Regions from separate parts of the Streptomyces sp. NPDC127068 genome, predicted to be linked through region 1. Evidence: riboswitches for the same ligand, from Rfam matches in the RefSeq annotation. Region 1 holds a riboswitch; the other holds the start of a gene.

The links. A riboswitch is a leader RNA that binds a small molecule or an ion and turns the genes downstream of it on or off. The one in region 1 is predicted to bind S-adenosylmethionine.
Region 2: another riboswitch for S-adenosylmethionine. It lies ahead of ACFWIA_RS04215 (aminotransferase class V-fold PLP-dependent enzyme); the one in region 1 lies ahead of thrC (threonine synthase).

What each region holds. Positions count from the first base shown of each region.
Region 1 covers NZ_JBHXEN010000039.1:11,681-17,728, forward strand. Annotated here, with positions in the region: gene ACFWIA_RS23530 (trehalose-6-phosphate synthase) at 1-134, opposite strand, end outside; gene ACFWIA_RS23535 (hypothetical protein) at 238-459, opposite strand; gene ACFWIA_RS23540 (glucosyl-3-phosphoglycerate synthase) at 699-1,655, opposite strand; SAM riboswitch class I at 1,789-1,958, shown strand; gene thrC (threonine synthase) at 1,976-3,286, shown strand; gene ACFWIA_RS23550 (MoaD/ThiS family protein) at 3,439-3,714, shown strand; gene ACFWIA_RS23555 (cold-shock protein) at 4,164-4,367, shown strand; gene groL (chaperonin GroEL) at 4,975-6,048, shown strand, end outside.
Region 2 covers NZ_JBHXEN010000005.1:7,769-13,816, forward strand. Annotated here, with positions in the region: gene ACFWIA_RS04205 (SLC13 family permease) at 1-985, shown strand, start outside; gene ACFWIA_RS04210 (glycerate kinase) at 1,095-2,309, shown strand; gene ACFWIA_RS04215 (aminotransferase class V-fold PLP-dependent enzyme) at 2,258-3,673, opposite strand; SAM riboswitch class IV at 3,920-4,036, opposite strand; gene trpD (anthranilate phosphoribosyltransferase) at 4,174-5,238, opposite strand; gene ACFWIA_RS04225 (cytochrome bc complex cytochrome b subunit) at 5,455-6,048, opposite strand, start outside.

The DNA of each region.
Region 1 (6,048 bases):
CCGCCCCCGCCGCGGCGGGCGTTCAGCGTGCCGTCGTCCGCCACCGCGTACGAGACGGGACCGCGGTTCGACGCCACGAGAACCGTGGCACCCGTGGTGCTCGTGGTGCGCTGCCCACCCTGAGAGAAACCCATACGGCGATACCTCGCCCACCCGGTGAACCCTCAAACGTGGCCCGGGCGCGCCCTGCGCGGCCCCTGGCCCGTTGTCGCCGGTCGTATACGACGGCCTCTGCGTTCACGCTCCGGTCACGTGCAGTCGCCGTCCGGAAGCGGACTTGCTGCGCACCGTCGCGACCAGCAGTCCGCCGACCGCGCCCAGTGACACCACCAGCCCGCCGTACAGGTACGGCGAGGACCCGTCCCGCACGGGGCGGGCCGTCCCGCGTTCCCGCGCGGGCGTAGGGGTGGCGTCCGCGCGGGGCGGTCCCACCGGATACGCGACCGGAGCCGACGTCACGGTGAGCGCCGATGCCGCGAGAACCCCTGCCGTCCACACAGCCAACCGCCGGACGCCACCACCCCGCCCTTTACCCACCCCGTGTGAGGAAAACATAAAAATACGGAGGAATGTGCGCATGAGCTGACAATCTAGGCGGCGAGTGGGGGTGCTCCGGGGCGCCACGCGGGACCGCGCCGCCCCGTGCGCCGTTCACCGCAGCCGATTACGCCACTCGCCGCCCACCGGGTCCCGTCCGGTCACGCCACGCGCCGCGCCGCGTACTCCGCCACCGAGGCCATCGGCGGACGCTCCTCCGTGTCGACGGCGTACGTGCGCGGCTCGAAGCCCCGCGGACCCCGCTCGAACTGCGTCAGCTCCGGCCGCAACAGGTGCCCCCGCGCCAACCGCAGCTGCGCCGTCCGGTAGACCGCCGCCGCCATCCGTCCCAGCGCCTGCCCGTCCTGGTGCCGGTGGCGGCGCACCCCCACGTCCACCTGCGCCAACGCATCGAGCCCCACCGTGTGCAGCGCGTCCACCAGCAAGCCCAGCTCCACCCCATACCCCACCGGGAACGGCAGCTGCTCCAGCAGCGCGCGGCGGGCCGCGTACTCGCCGCCCAGCGGTTGCACGAATCCGGCCAGCCGGGGCCAGTGCATGTTCAGCACCGGGCGGGCCAGCAGTTCGGTGACCCGGCCGCCCTGCCCGCCCCCGGCGACGGCGGTGCCGAGCGGTCGGTCGTACATCGCCTTCACGAACTGCACGTCCGGCTCGGTGAGCAGCGGCCCGACGATCCCGGTGACGAAGTCCGCGGAGAACTCGCGCAGGTCCGCGTCCACGAAACACACCACGTCACCGCGGGTCACCAGCAGCGACCGCCACAGCACCTCGCCCTTGCCGGGCAGCGCGGGCAGGCTCGGCAGGATCGCGTCCCGGTGCTCCACCCGCGCCCCGGCCGCCGCCGCGACCTCGGCCGTCCGGTCGGTGGAGCCCGAGTCGACCACCACCAGCTCGTCGACCAGCGGCACCGGCCCCGTCATCAGCTCCTCGCGGATCACGGACACGATTCGGCCGACCGTCGCCTGTTCGTCCAGCGCGGGCAGCACCACACTGACCGTGGTGCCCGAGGCCCGCTTAGCCGCGGTGAGCTGGTGCGGCGAACGGTCTGCCACGGACCAAGAACGCCTGCTCAGCCAGTCCTCGACTTCTTCCAGCACGGTCTACGGCTCCCTACTGTGATCCATCTCGCGGTGCGGACGACTATCTCAACTGTCCTGGCCTTCGGTTACAGTCTTGAACAACGCGGATGACCGTCGCATGTCGGGGGCCGTCTCGCTGACAACCACATACCGCTCATCCAGAGGGGCAGAGGGATACGGCCCGTTGAAGCCCCGGCAACCCTCCAGTCGGTTCTCGTGACCGTCCGCCGAAGATCGTCGGCGACATCACCCGCGAGGCTCCCGACTCGGGAAGGTGCCAATTCCGTCTCGTGGCGAAGCGCGCCACGGGGAAGATGAGGAGAAAGGGCCTCCCCTCCATGGCTGTTCAGACCGTCGCTTCCACCGCCGGTACCCCCGACGCCGCCGACCCGGCCGTCGATCTCGGACCCGCCGCAGCGCTGTCCTGTCGCGAGTGCGGCGAACGTTTCGCGCTCGGCCCGATCTTCGCCTGCGAGCTGTGTTTCGGCCCCCTCGAAGTGGCCTACGACCTCCCGCTCGGCGACCCCGAGGCCCTGCGCAAGCAGATCGAGTCCGGTCCCGAGAACATCTGGCGCTACGCCCCGCTGCTGCCCGTCCCCGCCGACGTCGCCGAGAAGCCGAACCTGAACCCCGGCTGGACCAAGCTCGTCAAGGCCGACAACCTCGCCCGCGAACTGGGCGTGACCGGCGGCCTCTACGTCAAGGACGACTCCGGCAACCCGACGCACTCCTTCAAGGACCGGGTCGTCGCCCAGGCCCTGGAAGCCGCGCGCGCCTTCGGCTTCACCACCCTCTCCTGCTCCTCCACCGGCAACCTCGCCGGCGCCGTCGGCGCCGCCGCGGCCCGCGCGGGCCTGCGCTCCTGCGTGTTCATCCCGCACGACCTGGAGCAGGCGAAGGTCGTGACGGCCGCCGTCTACGGGGGCGAGCTCGTCGCGATCGAGGGCACCTACGACGACGTGAACCGTTTCTGCTCCGAGCTGATCGGCGACCCGCTCGGCGAGGGCTGGGGCTTCGTCAACGTCAACCTGCGCCCGTACTACGGCGAGGGCTCCAAGACGCTGGCGTACGAGATCTGCGAGCAGTTCGGCTGGGAGATCCCGGACCAGTGGGTCATCCCCATCGCCTCCGGCTCGCAGCTCACGAAGATCGACAAGGGGCTCCAGGAGCTGATCAAGCTCGGGCTCGTCGCCGACAAGCCGTACAAGATCTTCGGCGCCCAGGCGACCGGCTGCTCCCCGGTCTCCGCCGCCTTCAAGGCCGGTCACGACGTGGTCCGCCCGCAGAAGCCGGACACCATCGCCAAGTCGCTGGCCATCGGCAACCCGGCGGACGGCCCGTACGTGCTCGACATCGCCCGCCGCACCGGTGGTGCCGTGGACGACGTGGACGACGCGGCCGTCGTCGACGCGATCTCGCTGCTGGCCCGGACCGAGGGCATCTTCGCGGAGACCGCGGGCGGCGTCACCGTCGGCGTCACCAAGAAGCTCATCGAGGCCGGTCTGCTCGACCCCTCGCTGTCGACCGTCGTCCTCAACACCGGCGACGGGCTCAAGACCCTCGACGCGGTGGCGGACCGGGCCCGGCCGACCGCGACGATCCGGCCGGACCTCGACGCGTTCCGCGAAGCGGGCCTCGCCACCGGCTGACACCACCCCGCCGCGCAGGGCAGGGCCGGCCCGTCCGCCCTGCCCGCCCCGCACGTGATCCCCGTGCGCGATCCCTGTGCGGGGGTTCCTGTACGTGATTCCCGTACGCGTCCCTGTACCGTCCCGCCGGAAACGACCGGAAAGGCCGCCCCATGAGCGTCAACGTCCGTATCCCGACCATTCTGCGCACCTACACCGGCGGCAAGGCCGAGGTGCCCGCCGAGGGGGCCACCCTCGCTGAGGTGATCGCCGACCTGGAGAAGAACCACGCCGGCATCGCGGGGCGCGTCCTGGACGACCAGGGCAAGCTGCGCCGGTTCGTGAACGTGTACGTCAACGACGACGACGTCCGCTTCGAGCAGGGCCTCGGCACCGCCACCCCCGACGGCGCCGGTGTGTCGATCATCCCCGCGGTCGCCGGCGGCTAATCCTGCGCTCCGGGCCGCCGCCCCGCGGGCCCGGCGCTCCTGACGCTGCGTCACCGTGATGACCCCCTCCGCAAGAGAAGCGGAGGGGGTCATTCCATAGGGTTGAACGCGATAGGGTTGGGGAAATGGCTCGCGCGCTTGTCCTTCACACATATGACTTCTCGGCCGCGCGGCGACAAGAAGTAGCCAAAGAGCATTACCGAATTAGCCCCTTTGTGGCTTTTGCTGGGCCCGACTTGCCCTGAATTCCAGTCAATTATCTGGACATCTCCGATGCGTCGCGCCTGGATTTCTCGTCCAGTTGACCTGTTGCAGACGGCAGTTGGACAGATACATTCAGCGGCGGTCGACGCGTTCCGGCGCACACCCCCAACCGTTGGGGGGTGGAGGTATGACCCGGGTCCGCGAAGTGCGGTCCTGTGCAAGGGCCAGTAATAGGGGAGTTAGGCATGGCTCAGGGCACCGTCAAGTGGTTCAACGCGGAGAAGGGCTACGGCTTCATCGCGGTCGACGGTGGTGCGGATGTTTTCGTCCACTACAGCGCGATTCAAATGGACGGGTACCGCACCCTTGAAGAGGGCCAGCGGGTCGAGTTCGAGATCTCGCAGGGTCAGAAGGGGCCGCAGGCGGATATGGTCCGCGTGGCCGTCTGAGCCGCGCGTCGACTGGCTGCGACGTTACGGAGGGTCCGCACCCGGCAGGGGTGCGGACCCTCCGCATTGCCCGCGCGGGTGCGGGGTGGTTGCTCGCGCAGTTCCCCGCGCCCCTAACGGGGCCCGCCTCGGGTCAGGCGGCGACGCTGGGTAGCGCCCCCCTTCAGGGGCGCGGGGAACTGCGCAAAGCAACAGCGCACCCGCACCGGGCGACGCACCCGCAGGGAAGCGCACCGAAGGGGCGCGGGGAACTGCGCGGGCAACCACGGCGCACCCGCAGGAGGCAACGCACCCCGCAGGGGAACGCACCTGTGCGTCGGGAGAGCGGAATGCCGCTGACCTGCGGCGGAGCCCTCGGGGGGTCGCCGGAAAACGCCAAGCCGCTTGCACTCGCACCGGTCGAGTGCTAATCATTGGCGTTAGCACTCTACGAGTGAGAGTGCTACGAAGGACCGGGTCGGTGAGGCCCGCGGGCCGGGTGGGGCAAGGATTTCGCCCGGTGTCGCAGGTCGTCCGTCGCGGGCGCCAGCGCGGTCCGTACCATCCGCTCCCACGCTCTCGTCAGGGCGCGGGTAGGACCCCCTTCAGTCCGGGAGGACCACTTCACATGGCCAAGATCATCGCGTTCGACGAGGAGGCGCGGCGCGGCCTTGAGCGCGGTATGAACCAGCTCGCCGACGCCGTCAAGGTCACCCTCGGCCCCAAGGGCCGCAACGTCGTCCTTGAGAAGAAGTGGGGCGCCCCCACGATCACCAACGATGGTGTCTCCATCGCCAAGGAGATCGAGCTCGAAGACCCCTACGAGAAGATCGGCGCCGAGCTGGTCAAGGAGGTCGCGAAGAAGACGGACGACGTCGCCGGTGACGGCACGACGACCGCGACCGTCCTCGCCCAGGCGCTGGTGCGCGAGGGTCTGCGCAACGTCGCCGCGGGTGCCAACCCGATGGCCCTGAAGCGCGGCATCGAGAAGGCCGTCGAGGCCGTCTCCGCTGCCCTGCTGGAGCAGGCCAAGGACGTGGAGACCAAGGAGCAGATCGCCTCCACCGCCTCCATCTCCGCCGCCGACACCCAGATCGGTGACCTCATCGCTGAGGCCATGGACAAGGTCGGCAAGGAAGGCGTCATCACCGTCGAGGAGTCCCAGACCTTCGGTCTGGAGCTGGAACTCACCGAGGGCATGCGCTTCGACAAGGGCTACATCTCGGCGTACTTCGCCACCGACATGGAGCGTATGGAGGCGTCCCTGGACGACCCGTACATCCTGATCGCCAACTCCAAGATCGGCAACGTCAAGGACCTGCTGCCGCTCCTGGAGAAGGTCATGCAGTCGGGCAAGCCGCTGCTGATCATCGCCGAGGACGTCGAGGGCGAGGCCCTGTCGACCCTGGTCGTGAACAAGATCCGCGGCACCTTCAAGTCCGTCGCCGTCAAGGCCCCGGGCTTCGGCGACCGCCGCAAGGCCATGCTCGGCGACATCGCGATCCTCACGGGCGGCGAGGTCATCTCCGAGGAGGTCGGCCTCAAGCTGGAGAACGCGACCCTGGACCTCCTGGGCCGCGCCCGCAAGGTCGTCATCACCAAGGACGAGACCACCATCGTCGACGGTGCCGGTGACACGGACCAGGTTGCCGGTCGCGTCAACCAGATCCGCGCCGAGATCGAGAACTCCGACTCCGACTAC
Region 2 (6,048 bases), on a different contig from region 1:
GGCCGCCCTGGCGATGCCGGTGTTCCTCGCCCTGGCGAAGGTCCTCGCGGACCGCACCCGACTGGTCGTGATGCTGGCGCTGCTGTTCCCGACGGTGATCCTGCTGTCGGCGGTGGCCACCCTGATCGGTGCGGGCGCCCACCTGATCACCGTGTCCGTGCTGTGGGACGCGGTGGGCGAGCGGATCGGCTTCACCGAGTGGCTGCTGATCGGGCTGCCGCTGGCCGTGGTGTCCTCCCATCTTGCGGCGGAGGTGGTGCTGTTCACCACCACCAAGCGGGAGGACCGCAAGGGCCCCGTCCACATCACCGTCGAACAGATCCAGGAGCACAGCGACCACCCGGTCACCGGCCCCTGGGAGGCCGCCGAGACCCGCTGCGCCCTGCTGCTGGCCACGGTGATCGCCCTCTGGTGCAGCGAGCCGCTGCACCGGGTGCCGCCCGCGGTGGTCGCCCTGATCGGTGCGGTGGTCGCCGCCTCCCCCGCGCTCGGCACGGTACGGCTCAAGGACGCCCTGAAGACGGTGCCCTGGTCCATGTTGCTGTTCATGGCGGCGACGATGGCGATGGGCCTCGCCCTGTCCGACTCGGGGGCGGCGCAGTGGCTGGTCGGCGGAATACCGCTGGACCTGCCGCCGTGGCTGTTCCTCGGGGTCGTCGTGGCGGTGTCCACGGCCGCGCACCTGCTCCTCCAGTCCCGTTCGGCCCGCTCCTCGGTCCTGGTGCCGCTGGTCGTCGCGGCGGCGGCCGGCGCCGGAGTGAACCCGGTGGCCGCCGCGCTCGCCTCCACCGCCGCGGCGGGCTTCTGCCACACGCTCCCCGCGTCGGCGAAGCCGGTCACCCTCTACGCCGAGATACCCGGCATCCCGACCTACACCCCGGGCCATCTGCTCCGGATGTCCGCCGTCCTCGCCCCGCTGACCGCCGTGCTGGTGCTGCTGTTCGCCGTGCTCGTCTGGCCGCTGCTGGGCATCCCCCTGACCTGACGCACCGTCAACCCGAGGTGACCGGCACGGTCGTGACCCTCGGTCCGGCCGCGCCACCACCCCGCGGGCCCGTTCGCCCGCCCACCCTCATCCGTCACAGGAGTCCACCATGCTGACCCGATTCGCCATCGCCCCCAGTGGCTTCAAGGAGTCCCTGTCCGCCGAGTCCGCCGCCGAGGCCATCGCGGAGGGCGTGCGCAGGGTCGTCCCCGACGCCGAGATCGACCTGATACCGCTGGTCGACGGCGGCGAGGGCACCGCCCAGGCGCTCGCCGCGGCCTCCGGCGGCCGACTGGTCCCGCTGCGGGCCACCGGGCCCACCGGGGAACGGATCGGCACCCACTTCGCGCTGCTCGGGGACAGCGAGGGCACCGCCGTGGTGGAGATGGCCGCCGTCGCCGGACTCTCCCTCGTCCCCCGCGACCTGCGGGACCCGGGCGCGACCACCACCTACGGCGTCGGGGAGTTGATCCGGGCCGCCCTCGACACCGGGGCCCGCCGCATCCTCGTCGGCTGCGGCGACTCGGGCACCTCGGACGGCGGCGCCGGCGCCCTCCAGGCCCTCGGCGCCCGGCTCCTCGACGCGGACGGCCGGGAACTCCCGTACGGCGGCAGCGCCCTGACCCGGCTGGACCGCATCGACACCGGCGGACTCGACCCGCGCCTCGCCGAGGTGGAGATGCGCGTCGCCTGCAACCCCTACAACGTGCTGTGCGGGGAGCGCGGGGTGGCCCGGGTCTTCGGACCGCAGAAGGGCGCCACCCCCGAGCAGGTCGAACACCTGGCCGCCGCCCTGGAGCACTGGGCCGCCGTCCTCACCCGTGACCTCAAGGTGCGCACCGACCTGTGCCACGGCGTCGGCACCGGCGCCTCCGGCGGGTTGGGCGCCGGACTCGCCGCGCTCGGCGCCCGGTTGCTGCCCCGCTTCGACGTGCTGCTGGACCGCCTCGGGCTGGACGAGCGCCTGGCCCGGGCCGATCTGGTGGTCACCGCCGAGGGCGCCCTGGACCACCAGACCCCGCGCGGCAAGGTGCCCGCCGAGGTCGCCCGACGGGCCAAGCTGCACGGCCGCCCGGTGCTCGCGCTGGCCGGCACCCTCGGTGAGGGCGCCCACCAGGTGCGCTCCATCGGGGTGGACGCCTACGGGTCGATCCTGCCCGCGCCGGTCTCCCTGACCGAAGCGCTGGGCCGCGGCGGCGAGTTCCTGACCGACGCGACCGAGCGCGCGCTACGGATGATCCAGCTCGGCACCCGGATGACCGAGCACCCGCGTCAGGCGGCGGTGGTGGGGTCCGGCACGCAGCGGCCGTCCTCGGTGCGGTAGCGCCAGCGCGCACCGTCGGTGACCAACTCCCGTACGGCCCGCACGAACCGCTCCACGTGCTCGTCGGGGGTGCCCGCCCCGAAGCTGACCCGGACGGCGTTCAGCGAACGCTCGCCGGGCGCGGCCTCGGGGGCACCGCACTCCCCCGGGTCCTGCGGGTCGGTGCCGAGCAGGGTGCGCACCAGCGGGTGGGCGCAGAACAGCCCGTCGCGCACCCCGATGCCGTACTCGGCGGACAGCGCGGCGGCGAAGTGGGAACTGTTCCACCCGTCCACCACGAACGAGATCACCCCGACCCTGGGCGCGTCGTCCCCGAACAGGGACAGCACCCGTACCGCGGGCACCTCGGCGAGCCCGGCGCGCACCAGGTCGATCAACCGCTCCTCACGGGCGACCAGTCGGTCGAAGCCCGCCTCGGTGAGCGCCTTGCAGGCGGAGGCGATGGCGTAGGCGCCGATCACGTTGGGCGAGCCGGCCTCGTGCCGGGCCGCGCTGTCGTGCCACTCGACGTCCACTCCCCCGTCGGCGCGCCGCGACACCTTCCGCGAGGCACCGCCGCCGGCGAGGTACGGCTCGGCCACCCGCAGCCAGTCGGCGCGCCCGGCGAGCACGCCGGCGCCGAAGGGCGCGTACAGCTTGTGCCCGGAGAAGGCGACCCAGTCGACGTCGAGGTCGGCGACGTCCACCGGGTGGTGCGGGGCGAGCTGGGCCGCGTCGAGGACGATCCGGGCGCCGTGGGCGTGGGCGGCGGCGGCGAGTTCGCGCACCGGCCACAGCTCGCCCGTGACGTTGGACGCACCGGTCACGCACACCAGGGCGGGACCGTACGGGTCGCGGTCGGCGAGGGCCCGCTCCAGCGTGTCGACGGCCTCGCCGGGGGTGCGGGGCGCGTCGAGGTAGGTGACCCGTGCGTCGCGCCAGGGCAGCAGGGACGCGTGGTGCTCGGTCTCGAAGACGAAGACCTCGCAGTCGGCGGGCAGCGCGGCGGCCAGCAGGTTGAGGGAGTCGGTGGTGGAGCGGGTGAACACCACCTCGTCGCCGTCCCGGCAGCCGAGGAACTCGGCGACGGTGCGGCGGGCGTTCTCGAAGAGGTCGGTGGAGAGCTGGGAGAGGTAGCCGGCGCCGCGGTGGACGCTGCCGTAGTAGGGCGCGTAGGCGGCCACGTCGTCCCACACCCGCTGGAGCGCGGGGGCACTCGCGGCGTAGTCGAGCGCGGCGTAGTCCACCTCCCCGCCGGTGACCAGGGGCACGGTCACGTCACGGCCGAGGACGGGCAGCGGGCTCTCGGCGAGGGAGCCGGCGGCGCCCGGAACACAGGCGGGGTCGGCGTCGGCGTGAGTGGTCGTGGTGGTGCGTGCGGACATGACGAACTCCCGGATGAGGCAGATGCGGTGGACCACGCATGAGCACCGCGGAAGGCGCGGCGGGGCACGGCTCGGCACCGGTGCGACGCTTCGAGGCGACGACGGGGACCAGCCGGAAACACGGCGTGGGTGAAGGAAAGGAACACACCGGACAGGGCGTGCGCGGAGGTGGGGCGCTGCGCCCTATCGCATTCGCTTGCTCACGAGACCGCTCCCTCGACGACCAGGACCCCTGGAGACGCGAGGGGTCCGCGCTTGCCGTAGACCTCGCTGCCTACGACCTGGTCTTCACCCGGGGCACCCCGCCACGGACGGAGGGTTGCCGGACAGCAGGCCGGGGCCGATGCGCTGTCACTCATGACCTGCGCAGAATCATGCCAGACGACCGGCGGAACGCACCAGCCCGTTCCGCATCCCGGACGCCACGGAACGCGACCGGCCGCCCCGCGGCGAGCGGAGCGGCCGGAGCGCGCAGGGCGGAACGCACAGGGCGGAACGGGTCAGGCGTTGCTGGCGGCGACCCAGCGGTCCAGGACCCGGTGGGCCGCTCCCGAGTCGATCGACTCGGCGGCCCGCGCCATCCCCGCGCGCAGCTGGTCGGCCAACGGGGCGTCGCCCGGCGCCAGCGCCACCAGCGCCGCCGCCGAGTTCAGCAGGACCGCGTCCCGGACCGGACCGGTCTCCCCGGCCAGCAGCCGGCGGGCGACATCGGCGTTGTAGGAGGAGTCGGCGCCGCGCAGCGCTTCCACCGGGACGAGGTCGATGCCCACGTCACGGGGGTCGAAGGGCTGCTCGGCGACGGCTCCGCCGCGCACCACCCACACCCGTGAAGTGGCAGTGGTGGTGAGTTCGTCGAGGCCGTCGTCCCCGCGGAACACCAGGGCGGACGAGCCCCGCTCGGCGAGCACCCCGGCGACCACCGGGGCCATCCGCGCGTCCGCGACCCCGGTGGCCTGCGCCGCGACCCGGGCCGGGTTGGTGAGCGGGCCGAGGAAGTTGAAGACGGTGCGGATGCCGAGTTCCTTGCGGGCGGCGCCCACGTGCCGCAGCGCGGGGTGGAACTTCACCGCGAAGCAGAAGGTGATGCCGGCCTCCTCGGCGACCTCGGCCACCCGCTGCGGCGTCAGCTCCAGATTGACGCCCAGCTTCTCCAGCACGTCGGAGGCACCGCTCGCGGAGGACGCGGCGCGGTTGCCGTGCTTGACGACCTTCGCGCCGGTCCCGGCGACGACGATCGCGGACATGGTGGAGATGTTGACGGTGCGCGCCCCGTCCCCGCCGGTGCCGACGATGTCGACGCTCGGCCCGGGCACCTCGATGGTCCTGGCGTGCTCGTACATGGCGCGGACCAGGCCGGTGATCTCCTCGACGGTCTCGCCCTTGGCGCGCAGGGCGACGGCGAAGCCCGCGATCTGCGCGTCGGTGGCCTCCCCGCGCATGATCCGGTCCATCGCCCAGGCCGTGGCGTCGGCTCCCTGGTCCTCGCCCGACAGCAACGCGTTCAGGACCTGCGGCCAGGAACGGACCGCCGTGGTGTCGCCTCCAGCGGGGGTCACAGCGCTCATGGGTCGCTCCTGGGTTGCGGGCCGTACGGAATCGGGCCCGTACGGCTGACGGTGGCGGACGCGCTGCCGCGCCCGTGGACGGGACCGGCCGGACCGGCGCCCTTCGCGCTCCACCCTATCCAGCTCCGGGGAGCGCGAAGAGCCCCGTCCGGGCAGTGGACGGGGCTCTTCGGGTGGCGACCGCCGGGACCCCCGCGCGGGGTCCCGGCCGGGGGATCAGTGGTGGCCGTGGCCGTCCGTGATCTCCTTGTACTCCTCGGCGGTGGGCTTGGCGATCTGGCCCTGGTCGCCGTAGTAGCCCTTCGAGAGACGGGCGCGCGCCTTCTCGAGGCGGGACACCTTGCGCTCGACGCCGTTCTCGTCGACCAGCGGGCCGATCTCCACCGGCTGGTACTGCTCGTGCTGGGTGAGCGTGTGCAGCGCCTCCTGGTTGAGCGGCTCGTGGATCTCGATGAACTCGCCGTGCGGCAGGCGCTTGATGATGCCGGACTCGCGTCCGTGCAGCACCTTGTCCCGGTCCCGGCGCTGGAGGCCGAGGCAGATCCGCTTGGTGATGATGAAGGCGAGGACCGGGGCCACGAAGAACCCGATGCGCACGAACCAGGTGATCGCGTTGATCGACAGGTGGAAGTGCGTGGCGACGAGGTCGTTGCCACCGCCGATCAGCATGATCACGTACCAGGTGATCCAGGCGACACCCACACCCGTACGCGTGGGGGCGTTGCGCGGACGGTCCAGCAGGTGGTGTTCGCGCTTGTCCCCGGTGATCCAGGACTCGATGAACGGGTACACCGCGATCGAGACCAGCAC